4 regions of the Effusibacillus pohliae DSM 22757 genome follow, and region 3 is predicted to be linked to each of the others. Evidence: riboswitches for the same ligand, from Rfam matches in the RefSeq annotation. Region 3 holds a riboswitch; each other region holds the start of a gene.

Region 1 (7,868 bases), on a different contig from region 3:
GATGGGCAAGCGGTAAGTCTCGTCCGCTCCGGCAAATCCGTCAAACACAAACAGTTCCCTGTCTTTCAGGTAGTCGAGCGCCCGCTGACAAAGCCGTTCAAATTGCGCCGGCGCCATCGGCTGGTTGACAGAACCCCAGGCGATGTGGTCATGCACGGACGGTTCGTCGACGATAAACTTGTCCTTTGGTGAGCGGCCGGTGTATTTGCCGGTGGTTGCACGAAAAGCGCCGGAAGAGGCGAGGATTCCTTCGTTCCGGGAGAGAGCGGCTTCCACCAACTCTGCGACGGACAAATTGTGATATACCCGTTCCGATTGCAAAATATCCTTCAATTCAACCGTATAAGCGTTCGCTTTCATGCAATTCCTCAGATCCTTTCTCCGGATATAGGGTGAACCTGTACTGGTTACGATTGTAATATAATATGTCATATTCATCAATTAGTACATACTAATTGATTTTTTGGCGAATGTGTGAACGATTATGGGTTCGGCTGTAACCGATTTTTGGCAAGTGTCGTCTGTAGTGTGAGACAACAAACGGGAGGTTATGTCGGACGCGTAAAAAATTGCAATCCGGCAGCAGGAATCCGATTAATAATACCAAATTTTCATAGTATACTTTATTTTGTGAACTATATGAGGGGAGGAAGAGGATCGTGTTGCTGACCACACCATTTTTGAATACGGTGCAAAATCGGGCGGGCAAGCTGGCGATCATTGACGGCGATGTCAGACTGACGTACGGAGAATTTGGGGAGCGGGTGAAGCGGTTGGCCGGCCGGCTGCAGGCGATGGGCGTCGAAAAAGGTGACCGGATCGGCCTGCTGATGCTGAACAGTTTTCGCTATCTGGAGATTTATTATGCCAGCTTTTTGCTGGGGGCGGTCGTGGTGCCGCTGAATATTCGGCTGGCGGCGCCGGAAATTTCGTTTATTTTGCAGGATGCGGGAACGAAAGTGCTGTTCTTCCACCGCGAGTTTCTGCCGGTGGTGTTGCAACTGCGACCGGAATTGCTGTCGATTGAACAGTATATTTTGGCGGAAGACACACCTGTGACGGACTCAAATGCCGTTTGTTATGAGGACCTGGTGAGCCAGCCGGCCGGGTTGCGGCTACCGGAGCTGCACGAGGACGATTTGGCTGGTATTTTTTACACGGGAGGCACGACCGGATTGCCGAAAGGCGTGATGCTGACGCACAAAAATCTGGCGGTCAACGCCTACCAGGTGGCGCTGGCTATCGGATACCGGAGCGACGACATCTATCTGCACGCGGCGCCGATGTTCCATCTGGCGGATGGTGCGAGCACGTTTGCGGTGACGATGGTGGGAGGCGCCCACGCCCACATCCGCTCGTTCGAGCCGAAACGGGTCGCGGAGACGATCGAGCGGGAAAAAGTCACGGCCGTTCTGTTGGTGCCGACGATGATCAACATGGTGGTCAACCATCCGGAGATCGGCAACTGCGATCTGTCCTCGCTGCGCAAGCTGCTCTACGGCGCTTCGCCGATTCCCGCCGAACTGCTGAAAAAAGCGATCTCCGTTCTGGGATGCGAGTTCTATCAGGCGTACGGAATGACGGAAGCGGCGCCCGTTTTGACTGTGATGATGCCGGAGCATCATGTGGTCGATGGAGATGAGCGGGAGACACGGCGGCTGTCTGCTTGCGGGCAGCCGGTGTACCATGTGGAGCTGAAAATCGTCGATCCGGAGGGCAACGAGCTGCCATACGGCGCAGTCGGCGAACTGATCGCCCGTGCACCGAACATTATGAAAGGCTACTGGAACCGTCCGGAAGAGACGGCCGCCGCGCTGCGGGACGGCTGGTACTGGAGCGGTGACATGGCGGCGATGGACGAAGACCGGTTCGTCTACATCGTCGACCGCAAGAAGGATATGATTATCACCGGCGGCGAAAATGTGTACTCGGTGGAAGTGGAGAATGTGATTTACCAGCACCCGGCTGTGCTGGAGGCGGCGGTGATCGGGGTTCCGGATGAAACGTGGGGCGAGGCGGTGAAAGCGGTCGTTGTCACGAAACCGGGCCACAGCCTAACGGAGGAGAAACTGATCCGGCATTGCCGGGAAAAATTGGCCAACTATAAAGTGCCGAAGTCGGTCGATTTTGTCGATGCACTGCCAAAATCGGGCGCAGGAAAGATCCTGAAACGAACACTGCGGGACCAATATTGGCAAGGAAAGGAGCGTCAGGTGCAGTAGCCAAGCCCTGCCGCAGTCTGAAACCCGCCCGGGCAGAGGGGGTGCAGAACGGCTCGTTGGACTCGCAGTGAATACCGCGATTTGATAGGGTGGAGATGAGGTCACAGCATGCACTACGTATTTGTCTATGGCACTTTGCGGTCGGGGCAGAAGTACCACTCTTTGGTGAAGAAATTTGTCGTCACCGTCAAACCGGCATTTGTGCAGGGCAGATTGTACCATTTACGGGAGGGGTACCCGGCATTGGTTTTGGCTCGCGACCTGCCCCGTGCGGAGGCGGACGGACCGCAGCCTGCCGGGGGAGACAACGGCCGGACTGTCCGGGTGGCGGTCGCCGTCACACGAGTTCGAGGCGATCTGTTGGGCTTTGCCGATTTGAAGCCGGTGCTGCCGATCCTCGATGAGCTGGAAGACTACTATGGTCCGGGCGATCCGCGGAATTTATATGAACGTGTGACGGTTTGGGCGGCAGCCGGCGGCGGGCGCCGGGTGAGGAGCCTGGTGTACGCGTTCCCTTCCGGCAAACTCGGCTGGTTGGAGCGACATGCAATCCCGATTCCGGGCGGCGATTGGGTGAAATGGAAAGCCGGGCGGTGACTTCCAGCGGCATATTTTGCGATTCCCCGTTGGCTGCCCGGTTCGCCGAAACCCGGGGCCGCGTACTATATCCGAAAAAGCATTCGGGAGGCGAACGCAGGTGCGCACAAAACGGCGGCGTTTGGCAGCGGACACCCCATTTTCTCCCTCTTATTACATCGTGCAAGGACGCCAAGGGGGGTCGGTCTGTTTGGTCACCGGCGGCATTCACGGCCGGGAAATCGCGGGGATTTCCGTATAAGGCAAACGAGAAGCCGCTCCATCCCCTGGCAGCCGGGCTGTTGGGATACCCCGCTGTCACGGTGGAAACTTCGATGAATCTGCTGCTGGCCGATCGCGTCCGCTATCAGATGCGCATCGTTCGCTATTTTTTGCGCGAAATCGGCTTGGTGTGAGGGGTGATCCAATTTGAACAAACCGGACAGACGACCGGAAATGGGAAAATGGGGACTCTGGAAATTTTTTTCTTCCGTTCGCTCGATCCGCCCCTTTTTGCCGCCGACGACCTTGTTGACCCGCTCATCGCTCGCCGCCTATTTGGCGAATTACAAGGCGGTCTATATCAAACCGACCGGCGGTTGCCAGGGGCGGGGAGTGATCCGGGCTTGGAAAACGGACAGCGGCTATTCGTTCGTGCGGGAGCGGGGTGCGCCGGTCGCCTGCCCGTCGATCGATGATTTGTACCGAAAAATCAAGCCCGGCGGCCGCAGCTATATCGTGCAAAAAGCGATTCGGCTGGCGGAAGTCGCGGGCCGCCCGTTTGACATCCGGCTGATGATGATGCGGGGACCGGACGGCAAATGGCAGTATGTCGGAATGGTCGCGAAAGTGGCCGGACCTGGCAGCGTTATCACCAACCTGGGACGCGGCAAAGGATACGTGACGGAAGTGGAAACCGCCTTGCGCCGTTCGCTCGGCCTAAGACCGCAGGCCATCGAGGCGGTCAAGCAGCAAATGATTCGGTTGGGGTACGACACCTGCCGCCGGTTCGACGATTACAAACGGTACTGGCAAATCGGACTCGACCTGGCGGTGGACAAACGGGGCAACGTCTGGATGATCGAGGAAAATACTGGTCCCGCCCATTTTCTGTTTGCCAAATTGCGGGACAAATCGACCTATCGGAAAATCAGGCAGTTTGCCAAGGCCCACTGGGCCCGTGGCCGACGGAGGGTAGCCGCCTCATAGATTTCGTTTTCCTTGGTAAGCGCAAAGACCGAGTTGATCGGTCTTTTATTTTTGGAGAGAGAACCCTTGGAATCAGCAAGGCATTCCGTTGCTTTTGCGGATTCAGGGGTTATTTTTTGACTGCAAACGCTGGCCACAACAGGCCAACCGTGCCAGAAATTACAGGCTGACAAGCCCAGGCGTCCCATGTTACCCTTATCACGAAAAAAGAAGCCGAAGCTCAAAACGAGCGCGGGGGATCCACTTTTGGGGTGAAACTGCTGTTGCAGTCGGGGAATCCCTTTTTCCGAACCCGTCAGCTAACCTCGCAGGCTTGAAAGGGAGTGGTGTGCATGTTGAAACGCAAAGTGTTGTCGCTTGTGGCGGCCGGGGTTGTGGCTGTCTCGCTGGCCGGTCCCGTATCTGCGGAAACAGGGTATCGTTCGGCGAATCTGCCGCCTGGAGTCAGTTACGACCAGAATGTAATACCGGTAGCCCCGCTGGATGCGGATTATCAAACCAAGTTTGATGCGGTGCTGAAAGTGGCCGAAAGCAAGCTGGGCACCCCGTACCGTTGGGGACATAATGAAGACCGGGGCCAGTTTGGATTCGATTGTTCCAATTTTACCGCTTATGTGTACCACCACGCATTGGGATACAAGATGAGCGGGTCTTCGCAGGTTCAATACCGTTCGGTCGGCACGCCGGTGCCCAAGTCGGAGATGCGTCCGGGCGATCTGGTCGTGTTTGACCAGGGCCACCATGTCGGAATCTATATCGGCAACGGCCGCATGATCCAGGAGGGCGGCGGTTTGGGCAAAGTCGGCTATCTGCCTCTGAAACCCGGTTCCTACTGGTACAAGCACATAACGGTTGTGAAACGGATGTTTTAAGTGGAACTCCCCGGTGACGGCCGGGGAGTTTTGCTATGCACCCAGAGGGCATATAGGGCGACTTGCCAATTCATTGCCATAGCGCCACTGATACTCTTTGAGTGCAAGTCACGTCACGACGGCACAGCCGTCGGATCGTGCTATGCAAGAGCGGCAGGAGATCGGCGGTCCATGCGGAATTATATCTATACCAATCTGAAAATTTGCAATTGGCAGCCTGCCCGGTGTGACTGGTTGCATCCAACGGGAGCTGGTTGCGTGCCGGTCGTGAAGCCGCCGGATCGTGCATGCGCCGCATAGCGTCGGCCAGCGCTCGATAAAAAGTAGGAGGGGTAGCATCTGAAGCAAAAGGTCCTGATTGCGACACTCACCGGATTGTTGCTTCTCTCGCTTCTGCAGACCGTGTATTATACCGGCAAAATCTGGTCTGTGCAAGACACCGAAGAAAGCAAAATGTACGAAAAACCGCGCTATCACTTCATCCTGATTTCGCAGGAAATCAACAACCCGTATTGGAAATTGGTGTTAAAAGGGGCGGAGGATGCAGCCCGCAACAACAATGTGGCGATCGAATTTCGCGGTCCCGTGGAAAGCAACTTGGAACAGCATATCCAGTTGATCGAGATGGCGATCGCCAGTCGGGTCGATGGCATTTTGACACAAGGGTTGGAGGAAGCCAAGTTTCAGCCGGTCATTGACAAGGCGATCGCGCGCGGGATTCCGGTGATCACCGTCGACACCGACGCCCGCACTTCGAAACGGCTTACCTATATAGGAACAAACAATTACCAGGCAGGGTACCAGGCGGGCAAACATATGGCGGAAGCGCTGCACGGACAGGCAAAAATCGGCATTATCACCGGCAGCTTTGAAGCGTCCAATATGATCGAACGGCTGCAAGGTTTTCAGGATGCGATCCGTGATGAGCCCGGCATGCAGATCGTGGCAATTGAATCATCGAACATCAGTCGGATCCGGGCGATGGAAAAGACCGCCACCCTGCTCAACCATCATCCGGAAATCAACGCCCTGTTCGGGGCGAGCGCTCTTGACGGGATGGCGATGGCGCAGGTTGCCTTCAACCGGGGCAGACATGATTTGTATATCCTGGCATTTGACGGATTGCCGGAGACGATCGACTGGATGAAAAAAGGAGTGATTGCCGCAACGGTCGTCCAGGAACCGTACCAGATGGGTTACCACAGTGTGGAGCAATTGATCGACGCAATTCAGGGAAAGCGGTTGCAGCCGTCCTATTATACAGACATTCACATTTTGACAGCCGACCAATTGAATCGTCGCGGTGTCGGGGCAAAGGAGTGAAGGAACGATCCGCATTCACATCAAGCTTTTGTTGTTTTCCGCAAGCGTCATCCTGCTGTTTGCCGGTGTATCCGTCTTGATTCTTTGGAACAAGGAAACGGCGCTTCACCGGTACGACCAGATTGTCCGCCGGCTGTTGCTTTTGAACGAAATCTCCTGGCAAACCAACCAGATGATGACGCTCGTCACCAACTATATGAACGCTCCGTCTGCGGACACGGAAGCCCAGTTCACGCATGCGTATCAGCAGTTGCAGCAAAAGCGTTCCGAACTGGCTTCGCTCGAAAATCAGACCAACTTTCTGACCGTCCGCAACTATGAAAATCTAATCAACAGCTTTCTCGAGCAAGCGGATTTGTTCTTGCGGGATTACAAGCGAAACGAAATTGAGCGATATACGTCAGACTACGAGGAAATGGCAATGATCGCCCGATTTGTCAAAGAGACAACGCTTGATCTGATCGACAACACGTTGACCGGCTACCAGATCCTGTACGAACAATTGAAATCGAAAGAGGAAGACTACCGCCGGTTGATTGTCAGTCTGCTGCTCGCCTCGATTTTGCTGATGGCGTTGGTGATGCTCCTGTTCGCACAGAGCATCACGCGGCCGATCCGTCAGTTGGAGCATGCCGCCCGGCTGATCGGTCAAGGTGATTTTTCCGGCGAGGATGTGCAGGTGACCTCGAAAGACGAAATGCAGGTCCTGGCGCATGCGTTCAACGTGATGAAGCGCAATTTGCGGCAGCACGTGCAGGCGATCCAGGAGCGGGCGGAAATGGAACGGCTACTGCAGGAAGCGGAGCTGAAAAGCTTGCAAAGCCAGATCAACCCGCATTTTTTGTTCAACACGCTGAACACCATATCCAAACTCGCCTATCTGGAAGAGGCGGAGGAGACGAGCGAACTGATCGACGCGGTCTCCTCGATGCTGCGCTACAGTTTGCGCAAGCTGGATCATCCGGTGACGATCGCGGAGGAAGTCGAACATGTCGAACACTATTTTTACATCCAGAAAAAACGGTTTGGCGACCGGGTGGCAACCCAGGTGACGGTCGATCCGGCCTGCCGTGACTTGCCGATTCCCAACCTGACCTTGCAGCCCCTGGTTGAAAACGCGTTTATTCATGGCGTCGATGACCTGGAGTCCGGCGGCAGGATCAGCATCCGGATTTATCCGGATGCGGACGACTGTGTGATCGAGGTGGAAGATAACGGAAAGGGTATGTCGGACGAGCTGCGAGCGCAGCTGCTGGCGTTCGAACATCACGCCGTCCGGCAGGGCCACTCAACGGGGCTCGGACTGCACAATGTGTGGCAACGGCTTGCCCTGTTTTACGGGGATCGGGTGAGGTGGGACATTCGCTCGCAAGCGGGAGCCGGCACCCTGATTCGTCTGCAATTTCCGATGGCCAGAAAAGAGGTGGGATCCGTATGAAAGTATTGATTTGCGACGACGAACAGATTGAACGCATGGCGCTGCGGCAGCTGCTGAACCGACACCTGCCGGAGCTGCAGGTGGTGGCGGAGGCGGCCAATGGCCGGCAGGCGATCCTGCTGGCAGACCAGCACCACCCGGATATCATCACGATGGACATTAAGATGCCCGGGATCAACGGGTTGGAGACGATTCAGGAAATCCAGTCGCGGCATCCGCATGTCCGGT
Region 2 (7,868 bases), on a different contig from region 3:
AAAGAGAACAGATCCATTTTCTCCACCCCTCAAATATTCCCATCAAAGTGACGCAAAGCTTGGCAGCGGATTCCGAGTACTTCGCGCCACTTGCTGCACCTTTTGGGCAGCGGGCCGCCGCCCTACAGACGCTTCACGACCCGGTGAATCCGCCGGATCGCCTCTTCAAGATCGGATGAACTGACATCCTTATGGGTGACAAAGCGGATCAGCGTATCGCCGAAGTCAACCGCCAGCACGCCTTCTTTAGCCAGCCAATCCAGCCATTCAGTCGCAGACCGGCCGGTGCCTGCCACATCTGCAATCACGATATTCGTCTCGACCAGACCGGGGTCGACTTGCCATCCCTTCATTTCGGCGAGCGCCAGGGCCAGCCGCCTGGCGTTCTCGTGATCTTCCGCCAATCGGTCCACCATCTCGGTCAGCGCCACGATCGCCGGCGCCGCAATCACCCCCGCTTGCCGCATGCCGCCGCCCAAACGTTTCCGCCATTGCCTTGCCGCTTCAATGAAATCGCGCGGACCGGCCAGGACGGAGCCGACCGGCGCCCCTAACCCCTTGGAAAAACAGACTTGCACCGTATCGACAAACCGGGTGATCTCCCGGACATCCACCGCAAGCGCGACCGCCGCGTTAAACACCCGTGCTCCATCCAGATGTACCGGGACCTGTTTGCGTTGTGCCAGTTCGTAGATCGCCTGCAGATTTTCGAGCGGCAGGATGGCTCCACCCGCCCGGTTGTGCGTATTTTCCAGGCAGATCAAGGCGGTGCGGGGAAAATGGATGTTCACCCCGCGGATCGCCCGCTCCACCTCCCGCGGATCCATCACCCCGCGCACGCCCGCGATCGTTCGCGTTTGCACGCCGGCCAGCGCAGACGCGGCAGCCGCTTCATAGAAAAAGATGTGGGAATCGGCCTCGAGAATGATTTCCTCGCCCGCCCGCGCGTGCGACAAAATCGCCACCTGGTTGCCCTGCGTGCCGCTCGTCACAAACAGGGCCGCTTCCTTCCCCAGTTTCTCCGCCGCCAGTTCCTCCAATCGGTTGACGGTCGGATCTTCCCCATATACATCATCACCCAGTTCCGCCTCAGCCATCGCTTTCCGCATCGCCTCCGTCGGCAGGGTGACCGTATCGCTCCGCAAATCGATCCGCTGCATCGTTCTCTCTCCCGTTTGTCTCGATGTAATTTCCGACTGTTTCACTCTGATTTTACTATTGTAATCCAGTGCGCCGCATATCACAAGATCGCCAAAAGGGGATTTACAATAAATGTAAATCAAACAAAAAATCCACCCTGTGCCATTCAGGAGACCCAATGCAAAAAAAACCGAATTCTTTCGTCCGGGTTTCTTTGTTCAAGTTTGATTGAGTTCTTTTCCGACAATCCAAACCTGGATCACCCCGTCATCCGCGCAAATCGTTTTGCCTTTTCAATTCCTGGTGAATCTGCCGCAGCGTGTTTCCGATGTTGCCCAATGCGAGCAAAATAAACCCAAGCATCACAAACGTGACGATTTCTCTCGTAAAACAGGCGACAATCGCCAGCACGATCGCATACAAAACGTAACGCCAGTCATTCATCGAATCCCCTCCCGTATCCTAGAAAATTATTCCATACCGATCGGCAAAACTCCTGCATCTGACCAAAAAAATCGCCGTTCTTCCAAGAGAACGGCGTCAGGGAGGCGAAATATCCGCTTTTTTCTACTTCAATATATAAATCTTTACATTTTGCATGCCAAACTGGCTGGCTTCCTCATCCGATGTCGGCACGAAAATATCGATGTGGTTCCCTTTGATCGCGCCCCCCACATCTCTTGCGTAGGCGATCATGCCGCCGAACGGCAGACCGGAAAACGAGTAACCGGTGATGTACAGCTTGGAACCGAGCGGAATCACCGACGGGTCGACCGCCACGGTACCCACCTGCAGCGGATTGCCGAAGTAGTCGACCGCTCCCCATGATCCATTGCACTGCGCAGATGCGGTATAAGCGGTTGCCACGCCGGAAATCACCCGGCTGTAGGCCAACGTTTGTCCCAAGGCTGTTTTCACTTGCGGCTGTTGCCCCGCAGTCGCGGCTGCAGTCGCTGTTGCATGCTTGGTGGCAGCCGGGGACACAACCGGTTTGCTGGCTACACCCGTTTTTGGCAGGCGCAGCACAACACCGGGGTACAGATTCAACGGATCGACGCCCGGATTCGCCGCCAGCAGATCCTTCAGGGGAAGATGCAGCTTGCGGGAGATTTTCCAGAACGTGTCATCGCCGGTCACTACGTATGTGCCATCGGCGTCCGCCTTTCCATCCGGCACCCGAATGGCTTGTCCGATCTGCAGATTCCGCGGATGCACGCTTGGATTGGCTGCGGTTAGCTCTGCGAGCGACACATGATGCGTTCGGGAGATTTTCCACAGCGTGTCACCCGGCTTCACCTCGTATGTACTCGCCAACGCCGGCGTCGCCAGACTGGCGATGGACAGGCCTGCGGCCATTGCGGCCAGTTTCTTTTTTGCACTCATGTTATCCTCTCCTTTTGTTCGCCTGCGGAGTTAGTTGTCGGGTTCGGATTGAGGATACAACCCTACGCCATCGGCGATTCACCCCAAACGGAACGACCGCGCCGCTCCGTAAAAAATAGGTCCCCCGCACTTCGATGGTTTGAAGTTTCGGCATCAACTACGATAACAAGAAAATCCCTCGCGAAAAAGCGGTAAATTATGGAAGAAAAACGGCCAGCTCGTTAACGTTAAAAAGAGGCGCGCTCGGGGATACTATCACGCGGCCTCTTTCAAATTTTTGTTTCACGTTTGACACCATGAGGTGCATCCCTGTGAATTCCACTGCGGATTCCACTTTGATGCGTCGTCGCTCCACATTTCTAGCAGACAGACTATCTCGTCCCGCTTCCTGCCTTCCGCCATGTCGGGCGGCGTGGCCTGATCCTTTGGACAGCCAGTGCGGTGTGCAGAATTTTACACCCGCCCGCCGGTGTGATCCACTCACGAACGATAAGCCGGGATGCCCAGCAATTCGGGGACAGTGACGAACCGGTAGCCTTCTTCCCGCAGCGTCTCGATCACACGCGGCAGCGCCCGCACCGTATCCTCCAGGCTTTCCCCGCGTCCGCCGGCGCTGTGTTCCAACACGATCGAACCGGGACCGGCATGGGCGAGGATGTTGGCTGTTACTTGCGCCGCAGTCAGCCTTGCCCAGTCGAGACTGTCCACATTCCACAAAATAATTTTGTTGCCCAGGGCGATGATCTCACGAATCACCGGTTCATTGAGAGCGCCGTATGGCGGACGGAATAGATGCGGTCTGACGCCGACCAGCCGGTGAATTTCGTTTGCCGTGCGCTCGACCTGCTCGCCGACTTGCGAAATCGGGATTTTCGTCAGGTTCGGATGATTCCAACTGTGGTTGCCGACCACGTGCCCTTCCCTGTAAATCCGGCGCAATACTTGCGGATGGTCCGCGATGCGCCTGCCGACACACATAAAAGTCGCTTTTACATCATAATGGGCGAGCACGCTCAGAACACGCGGCGTCCACACATCGTCCGGGCCATCGTCAAATGTGAGGGCGATTTCATTGCGACGCGGTCCGTGCAAAATCACATCGTTCGGAAATCGGGACGCCCAGTCTACATGCCGGACGTGCGGGTGCCGCTCCGCCATTCGCTCCGGGCCGTGCTGAAACGGTGCCACCTGGCGTGACAGATACTTCCACTGATCCGGTCGAACCAACAAAGCGGCAGGCGGTGGTGAAAAGCGGTATGGATGGTACCCGGCTGTCACAGGCCAGCCGTAGGGATACAGGTGGCATGGACTTGGAAAAACCATATGGAATCCCCCCAACGTATCATTCGTTGTACTATATGGGGAAACCCTCGGGCAGGTGCGAAAAAAAAACAGCGGGCACCCGTGGACGCCCGTGTTCTTCCATTCACTCCCGTGTTCGCCTTCAACGTCACTTGGCCGACGCCACCGCCTGGTAGGCAGCCGGCAGCTCGCGGTAGACCCGGTCAATAATGCCGCCGCCCAGGCACACTTCGCCTTGGTAGAACACAACCGCTTGCCCTGGAGTGACCGCTTTTTGCGGCTGATCAAAAGTTACGTCGCATGTGCCGTCCGGATGCGGATACACAGTTACTGCCTGATCCGGCTGGCGATAGCGGAACTTGGCCATGCATGAGAACGGCTGCGGCGGCTGTTTGCCGCTAATCCAATTGACATCGATGGCAAACAGCCCTTTCGAATACAGCCGTGGATGATCGGCCCCCCGTTCGACGTACAGAATATTGTTTTTCACATCCTTATCCACCACAAACCACGGCTCCCCGGCACCGCCGAGGCCCAGACCGTGCCGTTGCCCGAGCGTATAGTACATCAACCCTTCATGCCGGCCGACAACTTCGCCCGACGTGGTGCGCATCTCCCCCGGTTGCGCCGGCAGGTAGTGGCGCAAAAACTCCCGGAAGTCCCGCTCGCCGATAAAACAGATCCCAGTGCTGTCTTTCTTCCTGGCGGTCGGCAGATCGGCTTCCAGCGCGATTTGCCGCACTTGCTGTTTGGTGAGGTGGCCGATCGGGAACATCGCCTTCGACAGTTGGTACTGGTTCAAAGCGTTGAGAAAATAGGTCTGATCCTTGTTCGGATCGACCCCGCGCAACAGCCGGTATTCTTCGTCCGCGTGCGCGATGCGGGCATAATGGCCGGTCGCGATATAATCCGCGCCAAGCTCCAACGCCTTCTCCAAAAATTCGCCGAACTTGATCTCACGGTTGCACATCACGTCCGGATTGGGAGTCCGACCTTTGCGGTACTCGTCCAAAAAATATTCGAACACTTTCTCCCGGTATTCTTTTTCGAAATTGACCGTGTAATAAGGAATTCCGATATGCTCACAAACGCGCCGCACATCGTGAAAATCTTCCTCAGCCGTACAATGGCCAAACTCGTCCGTGTCGTCCCAATTTTTCATGAACAAGCCGATTACGTCATACCCCTGCTGTTTCAAGAGCAGGGCGGTAACCGAGGAGTCGACGCCGCCGGACATGCCGCAGACGACTCGTATATCTTCAGGTTTCCGGTTCATTTCCATCACCTTCCATCTATGCAATGCTTCGCCTCTGTTTAGCTTTCGCAATCCGCTGTACCGGCATGCGGCACCCGTTGTTCCCCAAAAAGATACCCCCACGGAGTACCGTGGTGGTATATGTTATCTCACAAGCCTGCTACCCTGTCAAGCCGGTTCCCCTCCTCGCAATTGCTGCCTCCATTATAAGACCCCGTTAAAAATGCGTCATTTGCAGCACTCCTGTAGCCTGCCATACAGCGGAGACTTTTTTGCACCCCAAAAAACGGATATTCTCCGCGAATCGGCAAGCACCGAGCAATTGCTCGGCAGCCAAAACGATTTTTGCTAGAATTTGTGTCTTGTCGTAAAACATCGTTTTGCAGTATCTTGAAAACTGCTGTTATAGGCATTTCAAGAGAGGTGAGAGAATGAAAAAATTTGGTTTGGCTGTACAAATTTTAATCGGACTGATCTTGGGGATTGCCGTTGGCGCCATTTTTTACGGAAACCCGAACGTCGCCAAATACTTGCAGCCGATCGGCGACATCTTCATTCGCCTGATCAAAATGATCGTCGTCCCGATCGTGATCGCCACGCTGACGGTCGGTGTCGCAAACGTCGGCGATGTGAAGAAGCTCGGCAAGTTGGGCGGCAAAACGATCATCTATTTTGAAATCGTTACTACGATCGCAATCGTCGTCGGGCTGTTGGCCGCCAACCTGTTCAAGCCGGGTGTGGGTGTCAACATGCAGCACCTGACGAAATCAGATATCAAATCATATGTGGACACCACCCACCAGGTCGGACACAGCTTTGTTGACACGTTCGTCAACATCGTGCCGAAAAACGTGTTCCAGGCGATCGCGAACGGCGATATGCTGGCGATCATCTTCTTTTCGGTGCTGTTCGGTCTCGGCGTGGCTGCGATCGGCGAGAAAGGCAAGCCGGTGCTTCGCTTCTTTGAAGGCGTCGCCGACACGATGTTCTGGGTGACCAACCAGATTATGAAATTCGCTCCTTTCGGGGTATTTGCCCTGATCGGTGTAACCGTTTCCAAATTTGGCGTCGGTTCCCTTATCCCGCTCGGCAAGCTGGTGTTGACCGTGTACGGGGCAATGGTGTTCTTTGTGTTGGTGGTGCTCGGCATTATCGCAAAAATGGCCGGCACGAGCGTATTCACGCTGATCAAAATCCTGAAAGACGAACTGTTGCTGGCTTATTCGACGGCAAGTTCGGAAACGGTGCTACCTAAGATAATGGAAAAAATGGAAAAGTTTGGTTGTCCGAAAGCGGTCACTTCATTCGTGATCCCGACCGGCTATTCGTTCAATCTTGACGGTTCCACCCTGTATCAGGCGCTGGCTGCGATTTTTATCGCGCAAATGTACGGGATCGATATGCCGCTGAGCGCCCAAATCACTCTCATGCTCGTGCTGATGGTGACCTCCAAGGGAATCGCCGGAGTGCCGGGCGTATCGTTTGTCGTATTGCTGGCAACCCTCGGTTCCGTCGGCATTCCGTTGGAAGGGCTGGCGTTTATCGCGGGGATCGACCGGATTCTCGACATGGCCCGCACCGCCGTCAACGTGATCGGCAACTCGCTGGCTGCGGTGGTTATGTCCAAATGGGAAGGCCAGTACGACACGAAACAAGCAAAACAATATGTCACTTCGCTTGAATCGGGCAACAGCATAGCAGGTTAATCGAGAGGGGGCGGCGCCCCCTCTTTTTGCTGAAAATGTACCGCCGGGCGTTAACGATCCGCGGCGGCATTTTTCTTCAATCCTTTCGGTATCGCATTACGGTTTTTCAGTTCCTGGATGGCGGCCACGTAATTGTCCGCTTTGACGATGCAATTCCGCCATTTCCATAGCGTCCGGTTTCGCACGTTTTGGTACAGTACGCCTTTGTATTCCCCAATTTTTACATATCCCAGCGACCGAACCCATTCCTTTTGCGGTCTCGGTTTGTTCTCCATACCCCACTCACCCTGACTCAAGACTTTGAAAATTCCCCCCGTTTCCAGTTCGACGTCCCGGTCAAAATCTCCTGCTCCTCTTTGCAACCGGTCGCGCCCCTCTGCCAAAAGCAACCAGTCCAATCCCTCATCCGAATCAAGAAAATCCCCGGGTGCACGATAGCATCCCAGGGACTCAGCAAACATCCGCTATTCCGTTACTTGCCCGCCACTGTCTCGATATCCTCCGCCAGCCGAATGTGCAGTTCTTCCAGTTGGCGCGGCGACACTTCCGACGGCGCCTGCATCATCGGGTCGCTGGCCGATTGCGTTTTCGGGAACGCGATTGTGTCACGCAGCGACTGGCGTCCCGCCATGATCATGATGATCCGGTCCAGACCGAACGCGATGCCTCCGTGCGGCGGCGTTCCATATTCGAACGCGTCCAGCAGGAACCCGAACTTGTCATACGCTTCCTCCCTCGTGAAGCCAAGCGCCTTGAACATTTTTTCCTGAATTTCGCGCCGGAAAATCCGCATCGAGCCGCCGCCGATCTCATACCCGTTCAGCACCATGTCATACGCCTGCGCCCGAACGCTGCCCGGGTCGGTGTCGAGCTTGTCGATATCCTCCCACATCGGCATCGTGAACGGATGGTGTTCCGCCACCCAGCGTCCTGCTTCCTCGTCATACCCGAGCAGCGGGAACTCGGTCACCCACAGGAACTGGAATGTTCCTTCCGGAATCAGGTTCAGGTCTTTGCCGAGCTTCAGCCGCAGGTTGCCGAGCGCATCCGCCACCGTCTTCGGCTTGTCGGCCACAAACAGC
Region 3 (7,868 bases):
ATTGCGTTCTTCACGCCAAAGCGCGCTTCCAAACCGTCCCATTTTTCACTGGCAGTGTTCAGACGATTGATTTCCCGGTCAAAGTCATATCTCATCCTGCCACCTCCTTACGCGCCTACTCCTTCACCCTTCTTTGCCTCAGCGCTTCGTACAGAATCACGCTCGAAGAGATGGCAGCATTCAAGGAATCGGCTTTGCCGGGCATCGGAATCGACAACCAACGGTCGATCGCTTGTCGGATTTCCTCGGAAATACCATGCGCCTCGGAGCCGATCACAACCGCGATCCCGCCTGCCAAATCTTGCGAGTAGAGATCCGTTTCGACATCGGTCGAAGTGCCGATGACGGTCACCTGATGTTCCCGCAAAATCGGCAGCAATTCTGGCAAGGAAACTTCTACAATCGGCAAATGAAACAGCGATCCCATCGTCGCCCGAACCACTTTCGGGTTATAGAGGTCCACGCTGCCCGTTCCGACAAACACCGCCGTCGCCCCGACCGCATCCGCCGAGCGAATCATCGTGCCGAGATTTCCCGGATCCTGAACCGCATCCGCCACCAGATACAACGGATTCTGCCTGGCGGCGAGCAAGCCTTGCCAGTCATGCTGATACTGCTGGCCGATCGCGATCACGCCTTGCGGCGTCCTGGTATCTGCCACATGCTCAATCACCGCCTGGTTGACCTGGATCAGTTCCGCGCCGAGCGAAAGGGACCCGTTGAGAATCCGGTCGACCCGTCCGGTCGGCAGCAGCTCCTCGAGAATCAGCACCGTTTCCAGCGGCGCCCCCGATTCCACCGCGTCCTCGACAAGCCGAATGCCTTCGATCAAAAATCGGCCGGTCTGATCCCTGAACTTTTTCTGCTTTAAAGCCGCCCATTCTTTAACACGACTGTTACGTGAAGATGTAATCCGTTCCACCTGCAATCCCCTTTCTTTCACAAGACAACATTTGGCCTGCGTCCGACCGAACCGAGTTCTGCCACGACTGCCGGCCCAATCGGAGGCAGGCGCAGCTACGCCTGTTCCTCAAGTTCCTGCAAATCTTCGTTTTTGCCGACTACGACCAGCACATCCCCTTGTTTGATCCTATCCTGCGCCATCGGCGAAATGTTGATCTGATCGCCCGATTTGATCGCCATCACGGTGCAGCCAAACTTCCGCCGGATATCCGACTCGGCGAGCGTCTTGCCGACCATCTTTTCGTTGGCCACAATCTCGACCATGCTGTATTCCGGCGACAGTTCGATATAATCCAGGATGTTTGGCGAAATCAGGTTATGCGCAACGCGGACTCCCATGTCCCGCTCCGGGTAAACCACCCGATCGGCGCCGATTTTTTCCAACACCTTGCCGTGCAGCTCGCTTTGCGCTTTCACCACGATTTTTTTAACGCCCAACTCTTTCAGAATCAATGTGGTCATGATCGAAGCCTGGATATCGGCGCCAATCGCCACCACCACCACGTCAAAATTCCGAATTCCCAATGCTTTCAGGGCGTTCTCGTCGGTTGAGTCAGCTGTGACCGCATGCGTCACAAAATCCACCGCATCCTGGATACGGTCTTTATTCGTGTCGATGCCGAGCACTTCATATCCCATCTCATACAGCGTTTTCGCCACGCTCGTTCCAAAGCGGCCCATCCCAATCACCGCATACTGCTTCATGAAAGAAACCTCCTAGCCCACGAACAATTTTTCTTCCGGGTATTTGATCAATGCTTTGTCCTGTGCGCGGGCGGCCAAGGCCAGCGCCAGGGTGAGCGGTCCGACCCGGCCGGCAAACATCATCAAAATCAGAATCGCTCTGCCGGCATGAGACAATTCGGGCGTCAAATTGGTCGACAAACCGACCGTGCCAAACGCGGACGTTGCTTCAAACAAAAGCCGGATGAATTCTTTCTGCTCCGTGATCGTCAAGGTAAAAGTGACAGCCAGCAACATGATGGCGGAAACAACGGCTATCGCAAACGATTTGTAAATGGTTTTCAGATCGATGCTTTTGCGGAACGCAGACGTGGTGTCCTTGCCGGTGATGACGCTATACACGTGCAGCAAAATCACGATCGTCGTAACCGTTTTGATACCGCCCCCCGTCGACCCCGGTGAAGCACCGATAAACATTAACAAAATCGTCCACAATTTCGAAGCATCCGTGATCGAACCATAATCGATCGTCGCATACCCGGCCGTTCTGGCGGTGGTGGATGCGAACAGCGAGGCGAGAATTTTGCCGTCCCAACCGAGCGACCCGAGCGTCTTCGGATTGTGCATCTCCAACAAGAAGTAGCCGATTGCACCGATCAGCAGCAATGCGCTTGTCATCGTCAGCACCAGTTTCGAGTGCAGCGACAAGCGCGCTGGTTTTGGCGCCTTCCACAGATCGACCAGCACTGTGAAGCCCAGCCCTCCCAGAATGATCAGGAGCATGATCACCAGGTTGACCGTCGGATCGTCCACGAAACCAGTCAAACTTTTAAAGTCGCCAAACAGGTCAAACCCCGCATTGCAAAAAGCGGAGACCGCGTGAAAGATTCCATAGTAAATCGCCTGACCGACCGGCATCTCCACCGAAAAGCGGACAGCGAGGATCGCAGCAAAAATCAGTTCGATCCCGACCGTGATCAAAACGATGTTGCGGGCCAGCCGGATCACGCCCTCCATCGAATTGACGTTGAGCGCTTCCTGGATGACCAACCTTTCTTTCAATCCAATCCGTCTGCCGGTGTAAATAATGATAAAGGTGGCGACCGTCATAAACCCAAGTCCGCCGACCTGGATCAAGGTCAGGATCACCAGCTGTCCGAACAAATTGAATTGGGTCAACGTATCGACCACCACCAGACCGGTCACGCATGTGGCGGAAGTGGCCGTAAACAAGGCGTCCAAAAAATTAAGACCGACTCCGCTGTTGGAAGCGATCGGCAGACTGAGCAGCGCACCCCCGACCAGAATCAGGGCTGCAAAGCCGACAGTCAGAATCCGCGCAGGGGTCAACCACTTCTCAAGTGATTGCTTCATCTGAGTCCTCCTCTTTCCACCCCAAACCGTACAACAGTAGAATGCCCAGTTTTGGAAAAACAAAAAAACGGCACATGCTTCCCCGTTCAACCCGAAAGGGAAAGTTGCACCGAAGAAAAAGAGCCAATTTTCCTCCCCCTTGCTTTGGCCGACGAAGTTAGCTGACGGGTAGGATGGCAAGGATCAACATCCCTCCTGCATGCGCAGGATGAACCCCAAACAATCGGGTCCTCCGTTCCCGCGACGGGATTAGGCCTTGATCTGGACTATTGAACTAAGCATACTCTTCCCGCCTGCAAGAAGCGAGTCCAGCAATTGTCTTTTTTTGCATGTGAAAGCTTGCTACATCCGTTATTTTCCTGCCATGACCGTTTTTCTCAGCCAAGCTCCGGTTTGCAACACCACACAAAAAAATCCGGGCAGCGCCCATTTGCCAAGCGCCGCCCGGTAAGCCGGTCACTTCCGGTCCTTAATCTCCCGCAAAATCGCTTCCGCCACTTCCTCAACCTTCTGCACGCCCTGGTCACCCGCCCCGCGTTTACGTACGGAGACAGTGCCGGATTCCGCTTCCTTCGCTCCCACCACCAGCATGTAGGGGATCTTCTGCATCTGGGCTTCGCGGATCTTGTAACCGATCTTTTCGTTCCGGTTGTCGAATTCGACGCGGATCCGCCTGCTTTTCAGGTATTCATAGACTTTTTGCCCGTATTCCTCAAACTGCGGTGAAATCGTCAGCACCTTCGCCTGCACGGGCGCCAGCCAGGTGGGGAACGCTCCCTCGTACACCTCGATGAGATAGGCGGTCATCCGTTCCATCGTACTCAAAATGCCGCGATGGATCACAACCGGACGGTGCATTTTACCGTCTTCGCCGACGTACTCGAGGTTGAATCGTTCCGGCAGCAGGAAGTCGATTTGCGCGGTGGACAGGGTTTCCTCCTTGCCGATCGCCGTTTTCACCTGCACATCCAACTTCGGCCCATAGAACGCCGCTTCCCCTTCCGCTTCCACATAGGGGAGACCCATTTCGTCCATCGCTTCCTTCAGCATCGACTGCGCCTTTTCCCACATTTCGTCGTCCTGGTAGTATTTTTCGGTGTTGTTCGGGTCGCGGTACGACAGGCGGAACCAGTAGTCCTCAATCCGGAAGTCCTTGTAGACCCGCTGGATCAGCTCCACCACCCGCTTGAACTCCGACTTAATCTGGTCGGGCCGGCAGAAAATATGGGCGTCGTTCAGCGTCATCGCCCGTACCCGCTGCAGGCCTGACAGCGTCCCGGACATCTCGTAGCGGTGCATGGTGCCCAGTTCCGCAATCCGCAGCGGGAGATCGCGGTAGCTCCGCAGCTCATTTTTGTACAGCATCATGTGATGCGGGCAGTTCATCGGGCGCAGAACCAGTTCTTCATTGTCCATTTTCATCGGCGGGTACATGTCTTCCTGGTAGTGGTCCCAGTGCCCGGAAATTTTGTACAGCTCCACACTCGCCAAGTGTGGGGTGTAGACATGTTCGTAGCCGAGGCTCTCCTCAAGATCGACGATGTACCGCTCGATCGTCCGCCGGATGCGGGAACCGTTGGGCAGCCACAGCGGCAGCCCCTGCCCGACCTCCTTGGACAGCGTAAACAGCTTCAGTTCCTTGCCGATCCGGCGATGGTCGCGGCGCTTCGCCTCTTCCAGCCGCTGCAGGTATTCTTCCAACTGCGACTGTTTCGGCCAAGCGGTGCCGTAGATTCGCTGCAGCATTTCGTTTTCCGCGTTACCGCGCCAGTAGGCGCCGGCGATCGAAAGCAGCTTGAACGATTTGATGCAGCCGGTCGACGGCAGGTGCGGGCCGGTGCACAGATCGGTGAACTCCCCTTGCGTATAAATGGAAATCACCGCATCTTCCGGCAGGTCGTTGATGATTTCGACCTTGAAACGATCGCCCCGCTCCTCGAACATTTTGAGCGCTTCTTCGCGGGCGATCTCCTGCCGGCGGATCGGCAGATCTTCCTTGACGATTTTCTGCATTTCCTGTTCGATTAGCGGTAGATCGTCAGGCGAGAACGAACGGCCGGAAAAATCGTAGTAAAACCCGTCTTCGATCACCGGACCGATCGCAAACTTCACTTCCGGCCACAGACGGGCCACCGCCTGTGCCAGCAAATGCGCGGTCGAATGACGCAGCGTCTCGAGTCCTTCCGGGTCGTCGTACGTGAACAGTTCGATTTTTGCGTCTTCCGTTACAGGCGTGGTCAGGTCGACCAGCTTGCCGTTGAGTTTCCCCACCACCGCGTTCTTTTTCAATTGCTGCGACAGAGACGACGCAATCTCCAGCAGTGTCGTGCCGGCAGCATAGGTCCTGACGGAACCGTCTTTCAGTTCGACTTTGATTTGTTTCTCCACATCGACTGCCATTTTACGTTCCTCCTTTATACGTAGACTGCAGAATCAATGAAAAAGCGCCCTCATTCCCGCGGACACGAAGTCCGCAAGGACGAGAGCGCGCTGCTCACGTGGTTCCACCTTGCTTCAATCCGGACTGGCTCCGGATCCTCATTTGCCCCTATAACGGAGGGATTCCGTCCCGAAATACTGACTGCCCCCAGCCGACCGCCGGGCGGCGCTTGCTGCAACCGCGTGCCAGCAGGAAGACAGCTTCCTTCGGGAAGCTACGAGGGGGTCATCCATTTGCCGTTTCACAAGGGTGCTTGCAGCCTCCGGCACCCTCTCTCTGGGAGTCGTGCAAATGAACGGTGTCCTCGATCATCGCCATTTGTTGCATATCCGTTGTAATGACACATATGATAATGAGTTTATTTCGAATAGTCAAGAGGAAATTGCCCATTGTCACAAATCTCCAAAGTAGCCTGACAAAGCGCGCACCCCTTGCACATATGCAAACGCTCCGCAAATACCCGTTTCACCGTTTCCACCAGCGCTGTATCATCCGGCATCAGGCCTGGCAGGTGCAGCCGCAACTGAGCCGGGGCCATCGTAATCAAGGTGGAAATGACCATATCTGCTTGTTGCTGATCCTTATCGGTCTGATCTTCCGCTACCTCCTCCGGATGTGCATGTGTCATCGGACATCCGTCGTGATTCACCAGAAGCATCCGGTTTGGCTGCACAATCAGGTGAATCAGGGGAGAACGGGAGTGCTGTACGCGCAAAAAGTCCCGCAACAGATTGACGAATTCCTGATATTCCCGATCCATCAAATATTCATCAATCGCCCGTTCGATCGCATGCACCCGGTCGTATGCCAACTGGCGCAGGCGAAACCACACCATTCCTTCTATATTCAACACCGAGTGCTCACGCAAATAATCGCGAATTTCCAGTTCGATTTCCACCCTGCGAGGCAAGCGGGCACTCGGCCGCCGGTAGGCGGACAAATAGTGCACCGCTTGTTCGGTCAGATAATCGACTTCGTCCGCATCGTAGTATGTATATGCCTTCGCAATCTGTTGGCGGATGCAGGCGCGTTCCCATTCAAGCGACAAAAAATCGGCCAACGCCTTCGCAAGAGCAGCCTGTACCGTTTCGATCCGGTCCCGATTGTTCAGTTCCAATGTAAAATACCAGTGGTCGCCCAGCCGATATCTGCCGGCCGTGAACGAGACACCAGCGGCCCGCGTCTCCTGCAGTTCCCTTTCCAGATAACAGGCGAGCCGGTCAAACAGCTTGCCAGTACCGATCGCGTACCGGTACAACCCCCTCACCCTTTCATTCGCTGTCAACAAGCCCCAAAGTGTTATACAGTATATGTTCCGGCGGTACCACTTATACGAATTGCACTTTGGGTCACGACAAGCGGGCGGCTGTTGTCGCCGACAAATAATTGGAAGCGGTTCGGGAAAAATAGGGAAGGTGGTTGCAATGAATCCCGATTTTACATTTGCCATTAAAGGAGCCAGGACATGAAGTTTCTGTGGGAAGCGGTCATTTTGATGTGCGCGAGTATGGTGCTGCTCAGGATCGCCGGGAAAAAGTCGGTTTCCCAGATGACCACCATCGAGCGAATCACGCTTCTCGCGATCGGCACCACGATGGGACATGCGATTCATGAAAGCGAATTGTGGCAAACGGTGGTGGTGCTCGCCGTCTTTGTGGCGGTATTGATTTTCTTTCAATTCATCCAGTTTCGGTTTAATTTTCTCGAACGAATCCTGATTGGGAATGCCACACTGGTGATCCACAATGGTCGAGTGATCACCCAAAACCTGTCAAAACTGCGGATGACGCAAAACCAATTGGAAATGCGCCTGCGGCAAAAAGGGATTTCCTGCATCTCAGACGTGAAAACGGCGACGATCGAGGCCAACGGGGAGCTTGGGTATGAGCTGATGGAACACGCCAAACCGCTCACCCGGAGCGACCTCAACCAATTGCAAATGCAAGCCCTGCCAAACCAACAGGCATCCAACCCGAAAAATGAAAAAAACATATTTGAAGAGATTGTCCGGCAGCATTATCAAACGGCGAACGCGGAAAACAATGTTCCCCGCCTGGACTGATCCGGCTGTAGTTTGATCTACAGGCTGAGGTGCTCCTGGGGAGCACCCAACTATTTCTTACTGGTCGGACATTTTACTTCAATTCTTTATTGACCGGGGCTTTTGTCATAATCGTATTGTACATTGACAAGTTGTGTTTCCCCTTTCCGGTGGCGTTGCTTTAGCATATGTAAAAATCCGGTCCGGTGAAGCGGTGTTTGGCTACCGCTGATCCTCAATTCCATCGAGTAGGAGGGGGCGGCTAACCCCCGTCCTCTCACACCACCTAGCATGCGGGTCCGCACTAGGCGGTTCCAAAAGGTTGACGAAGTTCCAGATAACGTACAAGCAAACTTTTCAGCCCTT
Region 4 (7,868 bases), on a different contig from region 3:
CGCCGTTTGCTGCAGTACAAGGAAATGAAGGCGGAGGAACTGGTAGCGGCGCTTAAAAAACAGAAAAACGTAGCCACCAGCAAATCAGCTATTTCCCGTATTCTGACAGGAAAAAGAATGCCGTCTGAGCAAGAGGCCCAAGGCATGGCGGACGTGCTCGAGGCCCCTCAAATTTATCAAGCCTATTTGTTGTTACAAGAGTATTTGAAAAAAAAGGATGCGGTCAGCATACTCGCGTTTTATCAAGTGCTCGATTTGTTAGTGGAAAATCGGAATACATTCGTTCACAACGCGGAAGAGCCTGCCATCGATTACTCGTTGCTTTACAAGATGCTGAAGAATCTGCACCGGTATTGTTTAGCCAAAGATGTATCCGTTCATGTACGGGAGGGCTTTGTGTCTAAACTGGTTGAGGTAAGCGGGTTTGGCACGATGATCGAGCGGCTGAAGCTGATGTATCAATGTTTTATGCATGGCCGGCAGCTGTCTGCAGGTGATCGCGCTTGGCTCGCAACGGGGCTGCTGTATTTTATTTCTCCCCTGGATTTGATACCTGACTATCTGGTGCCATACGGCTATCTTGATGATTCCATTGTGGTAGGTTTTATTTTTTCCGAACTTGGCTCGATACTGGAGAAATATCGAGATTTTGGTGCTTGAAGCTGGACCGGAACGATCCTGTGGACAGAATCATGGTTGAGAAGGGACTGACAGGGATGAAGAAAAGGATATTTCGGGCTGTCTTCCTGGGGATGCTTATCCTGCTTTGTATTGTCGGCTACTACGGATATCACGCTTACCGGTTCGCCGGTAGGATCCAATCTGCTCCAACTGTTCATGCAACGACCGAAACCTGGACGGGAGGGAGAGTCAATATCTTGTTGTTGGGTGAAGATGCCCGACCGGGAGAAGGACATACCCGATCGGACAGTATCATATTGCTCAGTGTGGATCCGGCTACTCATCAAGTGAAAGTGTTTTCCGTTTTGCGAGATACGTGGTGGCACATCCCGGGATATGATTATGAGAAAATCAATGCAGGAAATGCGCTCGGAGGGCCACAAAAAGAGGTTGAGACGATTGGGAATTTTCTATCCATACCGATCCACTATTATGTAGAAACGAACTTTGAGGGATTCAAAAAGATTGTCGATATACTCGGTGGCGTGGATATCAACGTCGATGAGGATATGAATTACGATGATCCAACGGACGGGACGCACATTCATTTGCGAAAGGGCATGCAGCATTTGGGTGGGCAACAGGCACTGGATTTTGTGCGTTTTCGGCATGATGCGTTAGGGGATTACAAAAGAACGGAAAGACAACGGAATTTTTTGCGGGCGTTAGCCGCAAAGTGCAAATCGTCTGTCACATTCCTGAAATTGCCCGAACTATTGGATGAAATGGCTCCCTATGTGGAAACGAACATGACTGCCAGTGATATGCTGAAGATCGGAAAACTCCTTTATAGCGCGGATGGATCTGACATTGAGACGGGACAGGTGCCACGGATGGAGGATTTGGTAGAACGATATTTGCCGGATGGGGGAGATGTTTTGATTCCGCACGTTCTTCCGACGCGGCAATATGTCCATCAAGCGATTGGGATGAACGATCAAGTGTTTTCTACGTCGGAGGAAGAGCGTTATTGGAACAGATACAAAAATGGATCTTCTAGCAAATGATGGGAAATGGATCGTGATTATAGATACTGAACTTCATTACTATTTTCGAGAGAAGGTGTAAATGATATGTTTACACTCATCAAGCGGCATTGGCTGACTGCCATCGCATGCCTCTTAGGTACAGCCGTTGTTGCCGGTATTTGGTATTGGGCTTGGTGGGCGGGGTCTCGTCCGCCGGTCAATTATGTGGCTCCGCATTTTACAGTGGTCAACAAAGATGGCCAATCCACCGATTTTTTCAAGCTATCCGGTAAGGTACGGGTGGTGTATTTCTTTAAATCCGACCCCTCATCGATTGAAGATATGATCAATTTGCAGGAAAAACTCAAGGAAAAAGAGCTTTTTGGAAACGCTGCCTTATTGATTCCTGTTCCGCTAAATGAAGATATAACTCCCGCTTTAGTAAGCGAGTATGGTTTCAAAGCGGATCTTAGTGGGTGGTGGTTCCTTTCCCCGAAAGAAAATCCGTATACAATTGCTTCTCGTTTCTTTCTGAAAGGGGTAAATCATTCAGATAAGATACTCACAACCGACCCGATTATCGTCGAAGTAGATCGGAATAATTGGGTTCGGAGAGTCATTAATGGCCATTTTGCAGGAAATGCCACCGATGTAGAAGAGGGCACTCATAGCAAAGAGAACCTAATGCGAGACATCGAAATCATGGCGCAGGAGTGAGTGGTTGTTCTTTCAAGAATTTCTTTCAGGATTCAAATAGAACGGCTGGGCCAGCAAGGGGTCCAGCCGTTGCATCAGAGAGGACGATGCGGGGAGCAGTTTGAACCGCGCAATTGGGTTCACCTTTGCAAATGGTATGGGACGGTTGTGATAATTACGTCTTTGTGTCTCAATAACCATGCCCGAAGCAGCAATGCGCTTTGGTTGTGCAATATAAAGTGCCACCATTTTCTCGGGATAAACTGCGGGATCAGGATATGAACATGATCCGGCCGTCCCTCATGTGTTTCTACACGTTGAATAAAGCGTGTGATTGGGTTCAGAAGTGACCGGTATTCACTTTTCAGCGTCACCAGGCGACATGGAGCTCCCCATTCCTCCCATTTTTTCTCCATTTTATCAATATCTTCATCGTTAAACCCCACATATAAGGCGATCACGTCTGTGTGTAAACTTTTGGCGAATGATATGGTGTTCAGCACGACTCGGTGGACGCCTGACACCAGCACGATCGTCACAACGTGGTGGGATCTCGGTTTCATCGTCTTATAATCGATTCTCAATTCATCGGCCACTTGCTCATAGTGCCGACGAATGGCGAGACATCCGAGAACGATCGCAGGCAGGACCACGATCACAATCCAGGCGCCATCCGTGAACTTTGTGGTAGCGACCACGATCGAAACGAGTGCCGTGGTTACCGCGCCAACCGCATTTACCGACATTTTCAGCTTCCAATACGGCCCTTTGATTCTTAGCCAGCGGCGTACAAGTCCGATTTGGGCGATCGTGAACGAAACGAATACGCCAATCGAATAAAGCGGAATCAGCAAGTTTGTTTCCGCTTGAAACGCCAATATCAAAAGAGAAGCCAGAGCCGCCAGAATGATCATTCCGTTTGAGTAACCCAGGCGATCCCCACGGATCGTCAGCGATCTGGGCAAAAAACCGTCACTGGCAACAAGGGCTGCCAGTTGTGGAAATCCCGTAAATGTGGAGTTGGCTGCCAAAATCAAAACAATAAATGTCAACCAGATGATGATTTGATAGATGGGACCGTGGCCAAAATAAACGCCTGCCAATTGGGACAGCATCGTATTTTGAGGATCCACCGAAATTCCCTTGACATACAACTGGTAGGCAAATCCCAACAGAGTTCCGCCGGTAATGAGTCCCAGCGCCACGTAAGCTTTTACCGCATTTTTTGCCGCCGGTTCTCGAAAAACGGGAACCGAGTTGGAAATCGTCTCAATTCCTGTCAAGGACGAGCAGGCTGCGCTAAACGCTTTTAATAAAAGAAGTGTGGTGAGTCCTTTTGGTATAGTACCAACCGACGGCGTCGAGGGTTGCACAAATCCTTTCTGCAGCTGATCGGTGAATCCCGTCAGGATCAGGAAAACCATGCTGATCATAAACAATAGAGTGGGCCAGGCAAATATGCTGGCTGACTCTGAGACCCCGCGCAAATTCACCAAAAGAATGATCAGCACACAGATCACCGACAGGGTGGTGGCGTGGGGAGCAACCACCGGATAAGCGGACGCAATGGCCTGTACTCCGGCAGATACGGAAACCGCTACGGTCAGGATGTAATCGACTAGCAGTGAACCTGATGCAACCAAGGGAATCCAAGACGTTTTAAAGTTGTCTCTGGCGATCATATAGGCGCCGCCACCGTTTGGGTACGCCAGGACACCCATAATGTAGGATACAATCAGTATGATCAGGAGTACCACGGTGGCGAAGGTGATAGGCAGAATCAGCCACTTGGCGGCGGGGCCTAACATGGCCACTTCTGTCATTCCGGCTTCCGGCCCATATGCGACGGATGAATAGAGGTCGGCGGCCAGTACAAGCAAAGCCACAAACCAATACAGTTTGTTATGTTTGGCATGCAGTTCACTTGTGCGCATGGGCCGGCCGATGAAGATCCGTTTCAGGCTGTTGAAGTTGGCAAGCGCAAAAATGATGGCCAAAACAGCACTCAGGACAAGCAGGGGGTGAGTCCAATGAGGATTGAACATCTAAACGTTCTCCTTTCCCAATGTTACGGGTACCAAGTAGTTTGCCAATCATTTGCCTGGAAAATGCAACAAACGGCCGGAAAGGCCGTTGTAGCCTCCTCTGCTTTCGCCTACGGAGTTAGCTGACGGGTTCAGGTGGCAGAAGAGTTGTCACCTTACCAATGATGATCATTGGATTCACCCCAAAAGAATTGGGTCCTCCGCTCTGTCGAAACAGATTCGGCATTATCCGGTTAATGAGCATTATTATAAAACAGTGTTAAAAATGCACAATGGCCGGTCGATGGGGGGAGCGGCATTTTTGGTTCGATTTGTTCCGAATCTAACGAAAAATAATGTGTTTTCGTTGCCAAGCATCCATTTTCTTTAGTTTCAAGTGCCGAGTCAGTGCGGAAAATGGGGAGAGAGTGGTATATTTAGAAATAGAATGGATGAATAGGAGGAACCGTATGTCTGATCATCATCCGATCTTTGGCCACACCATCACAAACCAGCGGCTGGGCCACCATCAACACCCCCTAGCCCTCCACGGTCCCATTGTTCATATCAAATCAGTTATTAAGACAGTCGAAGAAGATGTGCGGGTGCAAGGGGTTGCCCATCACCACCTGCTAATTCATCAGACAGCGGTGTTTGACGTTCGGGGCGGGGATCCGTCAATCGTTAAGGACGAAATTTTTTGTTCAATCCGTTATGGAGATTCATGGGGGTTGAATGGGCCAATTCCAGATCTTCAGGCAGGTCAGGTGATTGAGTTGCAAGGAGAATACATTGACAAAAATCATGCCTATCCATCGGTTGGCAATCCCGGTGATCCGGTGTTGCATTTCACACATCATCCGGTTGGATTTGTGATTTATCAGGGAGTCCGTTACGAATGATTGCCCATGAGCGGCTGTCGGCCGGTACAGACGATTGTTTTTGCGTTTTCCACAATTATTCCGTATTTGTTTGATATATTATGTAGATGCGGAACTTGAAGGACAGGTGGCATTGAAATGGTAAGCAGAGAGTGGCTGAAACGGCATATCAAAGACTTCGATTTTCTGATGCTGCTCGTGTTGCTCGCGATTTCGGCGATCAGCACGGTCGCCGTCTATTCGACCACGGTCCACCGTCCCGGAATGGAAGATTGGTACGTCAAAGAAGTCGCCTGGCAGATCGTTTCCTATATCGGCACGCTGTTTTTTGCGATACTCGATTATGAGATGTTTCGAAACCGCGTGGCCTGGATCGGATATGGGATCAGTCTGTTTTTGCTGGTTATCGTATTCGCGTTTCCCGCTGTCAAAGGCGCCCACAGCTGGATTTTGCTGCCCGGTTTTCAGTTTCAGCCGTCCGAGTTTGCGAAAATCTTTGTGATACTGACGATCGCCGATTATATGGCGAAAATCAGACAGCAGCAAACCGCTTTTGGCTGGAAACAGTTCGGAACCGTCTTGCTGATTGCGGGAGTACCGCTTGTTTTGATAGTAAAACAGCCTGCGCTGGGGCAGGCGCTCGTGCTGATCGGAATCTTGTTCAGCATGACCGTTCTGTTTGTCAGCAGGCGGCAACTGATCCTGTTGGCGATTGCCGGCGGGCTGTTGGGCACAGCGGTTATTCTCGGTACAGCCGTGTTTCCCGATCAGACGTTAAAGCTGATTCACAATCTTCCGCTGGCAGAGCATCAGAAGGAACGAATCGTCACGTTCCTCGATCCGGAAGCGGATCCGACGGGGATCGGGTACCAGGTGATGCAAGCGAAAATCGCTGTCGGAGCCGGCCAGTTGTTCGGAAAAGGACTGTTGCACGGGTCACAGACGGAAGGCGCTTGGGTGCCGGAGCAGTGGACCGACTTTATTTTCTCGGCGATTGCGGAACAATTCGGGTTTGTCGGATCCAGTTGTTTGATTCTGTTATTTTTCGTGTTTCTCTATCGAATGATTCTTGTCGCGTCTACAGCGCCCGATGATTTTTCGGTCTATTTTATCGCTGGGGCATTCGGCATGTTTGCGTTTCAAATCTTTGAAAACATCGGGATGAATCTGACGATCATGCCGGTCGCCGGGATTACACTGCCGTTTGTTTCGTACGGAGGAAGCTCGCTGCTGACCAATTTTTCGGTAGTGGGTATCGTTCTGTCGATTGCGCTGCGGCGCAGAAAATTGGCTTTTTAGGACCAGCGATGGGAGGGGATAATCGATGAAAAAATGGCTGACTCTGCTGATGACGCTGGCGTTGATGTTCGGAACCGCCGGATCTGCCCTCGCAGCCTCGAGCAGCAAGGGAACTTTCAGCGGCACTGTTCGTTCCTCGCAAACGCCCGTGTCGGGTTCCCATTTCGTCGGCAGTTACGGTACCAGTTCCAGTTCGCAAACCTACAGTTCGGGTCCGAAAAGCCCTTCGGCCAATGTCACACAAAGGCCGTCGTATCCAACACCCGTTTTGCAGCCGTCGACCCAGACGAAATCGTCTGTTTTTGGCGGATTGGGCCATTTCTTCGGCGGGCTGGCAACCGGCGCGGTGCTCGGGTCGCTGCTGGGGCACATGCTGCATCCCTTTGGAGGTTTCGGGCACGGGTTTTCGATTTGGGGATTGTTGTTTGACGCTGTGCTCGCTTATTTGATTTATAAGTTGGTTCGCCGGTTTATGGGGAGGTAACCGATGAGGATCTGGTTTGACGAGCAGGACTCTGTTTGCGTGTTTGTTGCGGCCAGGTACGGACAGCCGCCGCAACAGGTGGAGGCGGAGCCGCTGTATGCTGTATGAAGAGAAAACAGGATTTTTCGCGGTGGCCACCGCCCGCAACGGGTTGTTTCGCTACCCGCTGACGGAACAGGATCTGATCGGTGCGGTGGCCGTTTATCTGGCGGACTGTCATCGGTTTGATCCGCACGGCTTGACGATGGAACTGTTTTTTGAACCGGGCAAGGGGGTTTGGGCGGTCATTGATCAGATGAGGATCTCGTAAACGCCGATTCCGATCAGGAGCAGTCCGGCGATCAGATTGGAGTAGCGGCCCAGCCAAGCTCTTGCAATCCGATGACCGGCGCGAACGCCAAGCTCCACTGTTAGTAACGAAAATGCACCAACTGACAGGGTCGTCCAGAACGGGGAGACGCCGCTGATTCCGGCACCGAAGCCGCTTGCCATGCAGTTCAAGGCGAGCGCCACCCCTAATGAAATCGACTCCTGCCAGGAAATCACCCGATCCTGATCAATGTCCGCATGTTCCGGATTGCGCAAGACGGCGGTCAAGGCATCATCCGTATCAGCGGGCGACCGGTTGAAAAAACCGGAGCCGATCGTCCAGGCGCCGATGGCCACGATCAGAAGGCCGCCCATAAGGTTTGCGACGCTCGGGGGAACGTAGCTGGACACCCACTGTCCCAACGAAAGGGTTGAATAGGTGGCCAGCATCGAAATCAGTGCGATAATCAGATTGGAAACAAAGGGGATCCGGGTGGAGCGCATCCCGAATGAAACGCCAATGCCC

What was found. A riboswitch is a leader RNA that binds a small molecule or an ion and turns the genes downstream of it on or off. The one in region 3 is predicted to bind cyclic di-AMP.
Region 1: linked by a shared signal. The riboswitch ahead of C230_RS0116580 (C40 family peptidase) and the one ahead of C230_RS0104165 (TrkH family potassium uptake protein) in region 3 are both predicted to bind cyclic di-AMP.
Region 2: linked by a shared signal. The riboswitch ahead of C230_RS0118240 (LysM peptidoglycan-binding domain-containing protein) and the one ahead of C230_RS0104165 (TrkH family potassium uptake protein) in region 3 are both predicted to bind cyclic di-AMP.
Region 4: linked by a shared signal. The riboswitch ahead of C230_RS0111765 (APC family permease) and the one ahead of C230_RS0104165 (TrkH family potassium uptake protein) in region 3 are both predicted to bind cyclic di-AMP.

Annotation. Positions count from the first base shown of each region.
Region 1 covers NZ_AQXL01000133.1:127,871-135,738, forward strand. The annotation lists gene pckA (phosphoenolpyruvate carboxykinase (ATP)) at 1-360, opposite strand, end outside; gene C230_RS0116560 (fatty acid--CoA ligase) at 660-2,222, shown strand; gene C230_RS21540 (gamma-glutamylcyclotransferase family protein) at 2,331-2,819, shown strand; gene C230_RS22715 (hypothetical protein) at 2,920-3,060, shown strand; gene C230_RS0116575 (YheC/YheD family protein) at 3,228-4,007, shown strand; cyclic di-AMP (ydaO/yuaA leader) riboswitch at 4,209-4,336, shown strand; gene C230_RS0116580 (C40 family peptidase) at 4,340-4,879, shown strand; gene C230_RS20830 (sugar-binding protein) at 5,333-6,202, shown strand; gene C230_RS0116590 (sensor histidine kinase) at 6,183-7,640, shown strand; gene C230_RS0116595 (response regulator) at 7,637-7,868, shown strand, end outside.
Region 2 covers NZ_AQXL01000135.1:86,038-93,905, reverse strand. The annotation lists gene C230_RS20995 (AAA family ATPase) at 1-17, opposite strand, end outside; gene ltaE (low-specificity L-threonine aldolase) at 123-1,160, opposite strand; gene C230_RS23060 (hypothetical protein) at 1,408-1,584, opposite strand; gene C230_RS0118240 (LysM peptidoglycan-binding domain-containing protein) at 1,708-2,523, opposite strand; cyclic di-AMP (ydaO/yuaA leader) riboswitch at 2,528-2,686, opposite strand; gene C230_RS0118235 (polysaccharide deacetylase family protein) at 3,004-3,846, opposite strand; gene mnmA (tRNA 2-thiouridine(34) synthase MnmA) at 3,974-5,107, opposite strand; gene C230_RS0118225 (cation:dicarboxylate symporter family transporter) at 5,512-6,786, shown strand; gene C230_RS0118220 (hypothetical protein) at 6,837-7,184, opposite strand; gene aspS (aspartate--tRNA ligase) at 7,259-7,868, opposite strand, start outside.
Region 3 covers NZ_AQXL01000099.1:18,227-26,094, forward strand. The annotation lists gene C230_RS0104150 (MalY/PatB family protein) at 1-95, opposite strand, end outside; gene C230_RS0104155 (TrmH family RNA methyltransferase) at 116-922, opposite strand; gene C230_RS0104160 (potassium channel family protein) at 1,018-1,668, opposite strand; gene C230_RS0104165 (TrkH family potassium uptake protein) at 1,681-3,021, opposite strand; cyclic di-AMP (ydaO/yuaA leader) riboswitch at 3,153-3,287, opposite strand; gene thrS (threonine--tRNA ligase) at 3,478-5,421, opposite strand; gene ytxC (putative sporulation protein YtxC) at 5,820-6,719, opposite strand; gene C230_RS0104180 (DUF421 domain-containing protein) at 6,927-7,523, shown strand; partial or broken gene C230_RS21825 (group II intron reverse transcriptase/maturase) at 7,807-7,868, opposite strand, start outside.
Region 4 covers NZ_AQXL01000125.1:32,149-40,016, forward strand. The annotation lists gene C230_RS0111750 (DUF1232 domain-containing protein) at 1-660, shown strand, start outside; gene C230_RS20260 (LCP family protein) at 657-1,688, shown strand; gene C230_RS21420 (hypothetical protein) at 1,755-2,366, shown strand; gene C230_RS0111765 (APC family permease) at 2,486-4,390, opposite strand; cyclic di-AMP (ydaO/yuaA leader) riboswitch at 4,484-4,625, opposite strand; gene C230_RS0111770 (hypothetical protein) at 4,840-5,271, shown strand; gene rodA (rod shape-determining protein RodA) at 5,389-6,549, shown strand; gene C230_RS0111780 (hypothetical protein) at 6,575-7,033, shown strand; gene C230_RS0111790 (hypothetical protein) at 7,131-7,343, shown strand; gene ytaF (sporulation membrane protein YtaF) at 7,325-7,868, opposite strand, start outside.